2 regions of the Microbacterium sp. NPDC090007 genome follow, and region 2 is predicted to be linked to the other one. Evidence: predicted binding sites of a transcription regulator. Region 2 holds the regulator's gene; the other holds the start of a gene.
What was found. The regulator HrcA, encoded in region 2, represses chaperone genes, less so after heat shock. The targets are predictions, from matches to a motif close to TTNGCACTCGNNNNNNNCGAGTGCNAA.
Positions count from the first base shown of each region.

Region 1: the regulator HrcA is predicted to act here: its motif matches at 1,634-1,660, upstream of groL (chaperonin GroEL).

Region 1 is NZ_JBIVFV010000002.1:213,336-216,738, forward strand. Features, by position in the region: gene groL (chaperonin GroEL) at 1-1,595, opposite strand, end outside; gene ACIPVB_RS09540 (cold-shock protein) at 1,766-1,966, opposite strand; gene ACIPVB_RS09545 (LytR C-terminal domain-containing protein) at 2,098-2,700, opposite strand; gene ACIPVB_RS09550 (DUF3263 domain-containing protein) at 2,736-2,990, opposite strand; gene ACIPVB_RS09555 (DUF2332 family protein) at 3,000-3,403, opposite strand, start outside.
Region 2 is NZ_JBIVFV010000003.1:332,712-336,114, reverse strand. Features, by position in the region: gene hemW (radical SAM family heme chaperone HemW) at 1-594, shown strand, start outside; gene hrcA (heat-inducible transcriptional repressor HrcA) at 903-1,943, shown strand; gene dnaJ (molecular chaperone DnaJ) at 1,994-3,118, shown strand; gene ACIPVB_RS12825 (16S rRNA (uracil(1498)-N(3))-methyltransferase) at 3,121-3,403, shown strand, end outside.

The DNA of each region.
Region 1 (3,403 bases), on a different contig from region 2:
TCGCCCGCGGGCGCGGCGACCTTCTCGGGCTTGTCGGCGACGACGGCCTCGGTCGTGAGGAACAGACCGGCGATGGATGCCGCGTTCTGCAGCGCCGAACGGGTCACCTTCGCGGGGTCGATGATGCCCTGTGCGAACAGGTCACCGTACTCGCCGGTGGCCGCGTTCAGGCCGTGACCGACGGGGAGCTCCGACACCTTGTTCGCGACGACACCGGGCTCGAGACCGGCGTTGAGCGCGATCTGCTTGAGCGGGGCCTCGATGGCGACGCGGACGATGTTCGCACCCGTGGCCTCGTCCCCGACGAGCTCGAGGTTCGCGAGAGCGGTCTTGCCGGCCTGGATGAGCGCGACGCCACCACCGGCGACGACACCCTCTTCGACAGCGGCCTTGGCGTTGCGCACGGCGTCCTCGATGCGGTGCTTGCGCTCCTTGAGCTCGACCTCGGTCGCAGCGCCGGCCTTGATGACGGCGACGCCACCGGCGAGCTTGGCGAGACGCTCCTGGAGCTTCTCGCGGTCGTAGTCGCTGTCGGTGTTCTCGATCTCGCGGCGGATCTGGGTCACGCGACCCTCGATGAGCTCGGACTCACCGGCACCCTCGACGATCGTGGTCTCGTCCTTGGTGATGATGACCTTGCGGGCGCGGCCGAGCAGGTCGACGGTCGCGTTCTCGAGCTTGAGGCCCACCTCTTCGGTGATGACCTGGCCGCCGGTGAGGATGGCGATGTCCTGCAGCTGCGCCTTGCGGCGGTCGCCGAAGCCGGGAGCCTTGACGGCGACCGACTTGAAGATGCCGCGGATCTTGTTGAGCACGAGCGTCGCGAGAGCCTCGCCCTCGACGTCCTCGGCGATGATGAGGAGCTCCTTGCCCTCCTGGATCACCTTGTCGACGATGGGCAGAAGGTCCTTGATGTTCGAGATCTTCTGGTTCGCGATCAGGATGTAGGGGTCTTCGAAGACCGCTTCCTGACGCTCGGGGTCGGTGACGAAGTAGGGGTTGATGTAACCCTTGTCGAAGCGCATGCCCTCGGTGAGCTCGAGCTCGGTGCCGAAGGTGTTGCTCTCTTCGACGGTGACGACGCCCTCCTTGCCGACCTTGTCGATGGCCTCGGCGATGAGCTCGCCGATGGCGGGGTCGGCGGCGGAGATCGACGCGGTCGCGGCGATCTGCTCCTTCGACTCGACCTCCTTGGCGGAGGCGAGGAGCTCGTCGGTGACGGCCTTGACGGCCTTCTCGATGCCCTTCTTGAGCGAGATGGGGTCGGCGCCGGCGGCGACGTTGCGCAGGCCCTCGCGAACGAGTGCCTGAGCGAGGACGGTGGCCGTGGTGGTGCCGTCACCCGCGACGTCGTCGGTCTTCTTGGCGACCTCCTTGACCAGCTCGGCGCCGATCTTCTCGTAGGGGTCGTCGAGCTCGATCTCCTTGGCGATCGAGACGCCGTCGTTCGTGATCGTGGGGGCGCCCCACTTCTTCTCGAGCACGACGTTGCGACCGCGGGGGCCCAGGGTCACCTTGACGGCGTCGGCCAGCGTGTTGAGGCCACGCTCGAGACCACGGCGGGCCTCTTCGTCGAAAGCGATGATCTTTGCCATAAGTGTGTCGTCCCTCCCGGACGGGTGACTTCCAGATTTTGGCACTCGACGAAAGCGAGTGCTAACTCATTCTGGCACTCGCCCCTGGGGAGTGCAAGCCGCTTCACCCGTGTCGGAACGACGAACGCCGTGGCATCCGTCTCCGGATGCCACGGCGTTCGATGCAGCGCTCAGGCCAGTCGCACGGACTCCGCCTGCGGACCCTTCTGTCCGGTGCCGACGGTGAACTCGACGGCCTGCCCCTCTTCGAGGACGCGGAAGCCCGACATCTCGATGCTCGAGTAGTGGACGAAGACGTCCTGCCCATCGGACACGGTGATGAAGCCGTATCCCTTCTCGGCGTTGAACCACTTGACGGTGCCCTGGGTCATGCGAATCTCCTGTTGCTGAACGACGTGGTCATCGTAAGCACGGGGGATGCCGCGCCACGGGGCCCGCGAAGCAAAGTTGACGTAGGTGCACCGAAGTGTTTACGCCGCGGAAACACGCGGCTCGCGCACGCTCAGGGAGCGGGGGTTTGCGCCGCCGCACCCGCCACACGATCGAGGCCGAGGACCACGATCAGACGCTTGACATCGCTCTCGTCGTCGGGAGTGCCCGGGTCGTCGGCGGGCTGCAGGAAGTCGCTCTGGGCGACCTCGGCCCCGCCGATCGTCTGCGCGAGGCCCTCGGCCGCGGGCAGGTCGGTCTCTCGCAGGTAGTAGATCGTCGTGGTGGCGAAGTCGGTGCTGTCCGAATTGCCCGTCTCGACCGAGGCCCCCGGCCACCCCGCGGCGACGATCCGGTCACGGGTCGTGCCGGCCAGGCCGTCATCCGTCGTGCCGTTCAGGACGACCACCGCGTACGACGTGTCGACGACGGCCGGGGTCGTCGGCTCGGCCGAGGCGGAGGGCGGGGGCGCGGCGTCGTCGCCGAGCGAGATGCGTCCCGACACCACCAGCACGGCGAAGATGCCGACGATGATGAGCACGAGCGTGGCCAGCGCCGCCCAGAGGAAGACGATCCAGCCCCGCAACCGCGGCTTCTCGGCGCGGTGCGCGCCGACACGCCCGGAGGCGTCGGGCAGGTCGTCGAAGCGATCCCGAGGGAAGGTCGATCTGGCCATTCGACGATGGTATCGGTGGACGACCGAGGTCCCCGTCAGCGGCCGACCGACCGGCCCACGCGGGAGCGGTGCAGCTCGGCGGCGTCGTCGCGACGACGGCGCAGTCGCCGCACGAGCATCGGGTCGTGGGCGAGGGCCTCGGGGGTGTCGATCAGACGGCCGAGCAGCTGGTAGTACCGGGCGGGCGTGATGTCGAACTCCGCGCGGATCGCCTCTTCTTTCGCCCCCGCGTGGCGCCGCCATTCCCCCTCGAAGGCGAGGAAGGCGAGATCGCGGTCCGACAGAGTCACCCCGCAACGCTACTGCGCGGCCCTCCCCGATCCCGGATGCCACGCCACCCACGCTCCGAGCGGATCCACCTCGGCGAGCACGTCACCGTCGAGGGCGAGGCTGAACCCTCCCCGAACGGCGTCCACCCGTCGGGTCCACCCGTCGTGCAGGGCGGGGGCGTCGAGGGTGATCCAGCGACCGGCCGCACGCGCCGCGTCGATGACGGCGCCTCGCCGTGCGCGCGGAACGTGGGCGAGCACGCCGGGCGTGGTGACCACGAGCGTGGCGTCGCGCGGTGCTCGATCGGCGAGGTCCGGCAACGCCTGCGCCCCGTCGCCGGACACGAGGAGCGGAGGATCGGCAGCGGCGATGTCGAGGGCACCGACGATGCGTTCGCGACGACCTTCCTCGCCCGGCCAGACGAGCCCCGACA
Region 2 (3,403 bases):
ACCGCCACGGCGCTCGAGCCCGACCACGTCTCGGCCTATGCGCTGATCGTCGAGGACGGGACCAAGCTCGCCCGTCAGATCCGCTCGGGCGCCGTCGCCATGCCCGACGACGATCTGCAGGCCGACATGTACGAACTGGCCGACGATCTGCTCGGCGCGGCCGGCTACGACTGGTACGAGGTGTCCAACTGGTCGCGGGGCGTCGCCCACCGCTCCCGGCACAACCTCGCCTACTGGCGCGGGACGGATTGGTGGGGGTTCGGGCCCGGCGCGCACAGCCATGTCGCGGGCCTGCGCTGGTGGAACGTCAAGCACCCCGCCGCCTACGCGCAGCGCCTCGCCGCCTCCGAGTCGCCCGCGGCGGCCCGCGAGCGCCCCGACGAGACCGCGCGGCGGCTCGAGTCGGTGCTCCTGCGCAGCCGCATCCGCGAGGGCCTGGCCGTGTCCGAGCTCCTCGGCGAGGGCCGCAAGGCCGTGGCATCCCTCATCGCCGACGGCCTGATCGAGGGGACGGATGCCGTGCGCGGCCGCGTCGTGCTCACCCGCCGCGGACGCCTGCTGGCCGATGCCGTCGTGAGAGCGCTGACGGCCTGATCGGCGGCCTCTCGCCATCGCGTGGGCGCCGCGCGGCGCGCCCCCGCCGACCCTCGATAAACGCCGTTCGTGCTGATAAACGGTGCGAGGCCGCGTTTCTCGCCACAAATCGCGTTTATCGCGGGGGAGCACGGCCCGCAGGGGACCGCGGCCAGCAGACGAGCGCGGCCAGCAGAGGAGCGCGGCTCGCGGGGGAGCGCGGCGCGCAGGGCACCGCCGCCGCCCGCGAGCCGCTCGACGCACCTGACAGGCGTTCGTCGTAGAATTGGCACTCAGTCGAGCCGAGTGCCAAACGGGAGGAGCAGCACATGGTGTCCGAACGCGGTCTTCAAGTGCTGCGCGCGATCGTGCAGGACTACGTCGACACCCGTGAGCCGGTCGGCAGCAAGGCGATCGTCGAGCGTCACGCCTTCGGGGTGTCGGCCGCCACCATCCGCAACGACATGGCACTGCTCGAGGACGAAGACCTCATCGTCGCCCCGCACACCTCGTCGGGGCGCGTCCCCACCGACAAGGGCTACCGCGTCTTCGTCGACCACCTCGCCGAGCTGCGCCCGCTCTCGACCGCGCAGCGCAGTGCGATCACGTCGTTCCTCGACGAGGCCGGCGACCTCGACGACCTGCTCGCGCGCACGGTCCGTGCCCTGACGCAGCTCACCGGTCAGGTCGCGATCGTGCAATACCCCTCGTTCGCGCGCGCGAACGTCACGCATGTCGAGCTGGTCGCCCTCGGCGGCCCGCGGGTGCTCGTCATCCTGGTCACCGACACCGGCCGCGTCTCTCAGCGCATCGCCTTCGCCCCCGTCGAACCGGGCGAGGCCGACATCGCGCAGCTGCGCGCCCGCGTGGGCACCGTCGTCGTGGGCCGCGGGGTCGCCGAGAGCGCGCAGCGTGTGGCCGAAGCCCTGGCCGACGGTCCGCGCCCGGGAGTCGTGCTGGACGCGATCGCCGACGCCGTGCTGCGCGTCGTGGGCGAGGAGCTCGAGGAGTTCCGCCAGGACCGCCTCGTCATGGCGGGGGCGGCGACCCTCGCCAAGCGCGAGTCCGACTTCCGCGGCAGCATCTATCCTCTGCTCGAAGCCATCGAGGAGCAGGTGACTCTGCTGCGGCTCATGAGCGAGATGGTGGCCGACGAGAAGGGGCTGTCGGCGAGCATCGGTCGCGAGAACGAGCCGTTCGGTCTCATCGAGGCCTCGGTGCTCGCGAGTCGGTACGACGGCTCGACCGGCGGCGCCCGCGTGGGGCTGCTCGGACCGACCCGCATGGATTACTCCTCCAACCTCGCGGCGGTCCGCGCCGTCGCGCACTATCTGACCCGGATGCTCGAAGACGACGACAGCGCGCGGTGACGGCATCCCCGAAGAGAATCAACCCCGCGTGAGCGGGCAGGAAGGCGATTGTGGCTGACCACTACGAGGTCCTGGGCGTCGAGCGCGACGCCAGCCCCGAAGACATCAAGAAGGCCTACCGGCGTCTGGCACGCCAGTTGCACCCCGATGTCAACCCGGGCGAGGACGCGTCCGAGCGCTTCAAGCTCGTGACGCACGCGTACGACGTGCTGAGCGACCCCGAACAGCGACGCCGTTACGACATGGGGGGCGACCAGAGCCCGTTCGGCGGCGGGGGAGCGGCCGGCTTCGGCGGCTTCAGCGACATCTTCGAGACGTTCTTCGGCGGGGGAGCGCAGGGCGGTGGGGGTCGCGGCCCACGTCCGCGCTCGCGTCGCGAACGCGGCCAGGACGCTCTCGTGCGCGTCACCCTGCAGCTCGGCGACGTCGTCTTCGGCACGCACCGCGACCTCGAGGTCGACACAGCGGTGCTGTGCGAGACCTGCCAGGGCTCGTGCACGCAGCCCGGCACGAGCGAGGTCACCTGCGACATCTGCCACGGTTCGGGTCACGTGCAGCGCACCGTGCGCAGCCTGCTGGGCAACGTCGTGACGAGCCAGCCCTGCACCGTCTGCCACGGGCACGGCACGACCATCCCCTACCCGTGCGGCACGTGCCAGGGTCAGGGCCGCGTCCGCGCCCGTCGCACCGTCTCGGTGGACATCCCCGCCGGCGTCGAGTCGGGTCTGCGCCTGCAGCTCCCGGGCTCGGGCGAGGTCGGACCCGCCGGCGGCCCCAACGGCGACCTCTACCTCGAGATCACCGTCGAGGCGCACGACGCGTTCAGCCGCGACGGCGACGACCTCGTGGCCACGCTCGAAGTGTCGATGCCGGATGCCATCCTCGGCGCCACCACGACGATCGAGTCCCTCGACGGCGGTGTCGACCTCGACGTGCGTCCGGGCGTGCAATCCGGCGATGTGCTGACCATCAAGGGCCGCGGCATCACGCCGTTGCGCGGCAGCCAGCGCGGCGACCTCAAGGTCGGGGTGCACGTGGTCACGCCCACGCGGCTCGACCACAAGGAACGTGCCCTCATCGAGGAGTTCGCCAAGCGCACCAAGGCTCCCAAGCCCCGTCTGGCGGAGCACCAGCAGGGGATGTTCAGCAAGTTCCGCGACCGCTTCCGGCACTGATCGTGGCTCTGCACTTCGTCACCGACGCGGCGGGATCCGCTCGTCCGGGCGAGACCGTGGTCCTCGAAGGGGCTGAAGCGCATCACGCCGCCGCCGTCCGGCGCGTGCGCGTCGACGAGGCCGTCACCCTGGGCGACGGCCGCGGCGCGTGGCTGTCGGGGACCGTCGTCGCTGCGACCCCCAAACGGGTCGACGTCCGGGTGACGGCGCGCGAGGAGCGACCCGGATCGGCGCCGCGCTTCGTGCTGGTGCAGGCCCTCGCGAAGGGCGACCGCGACGAGCTCG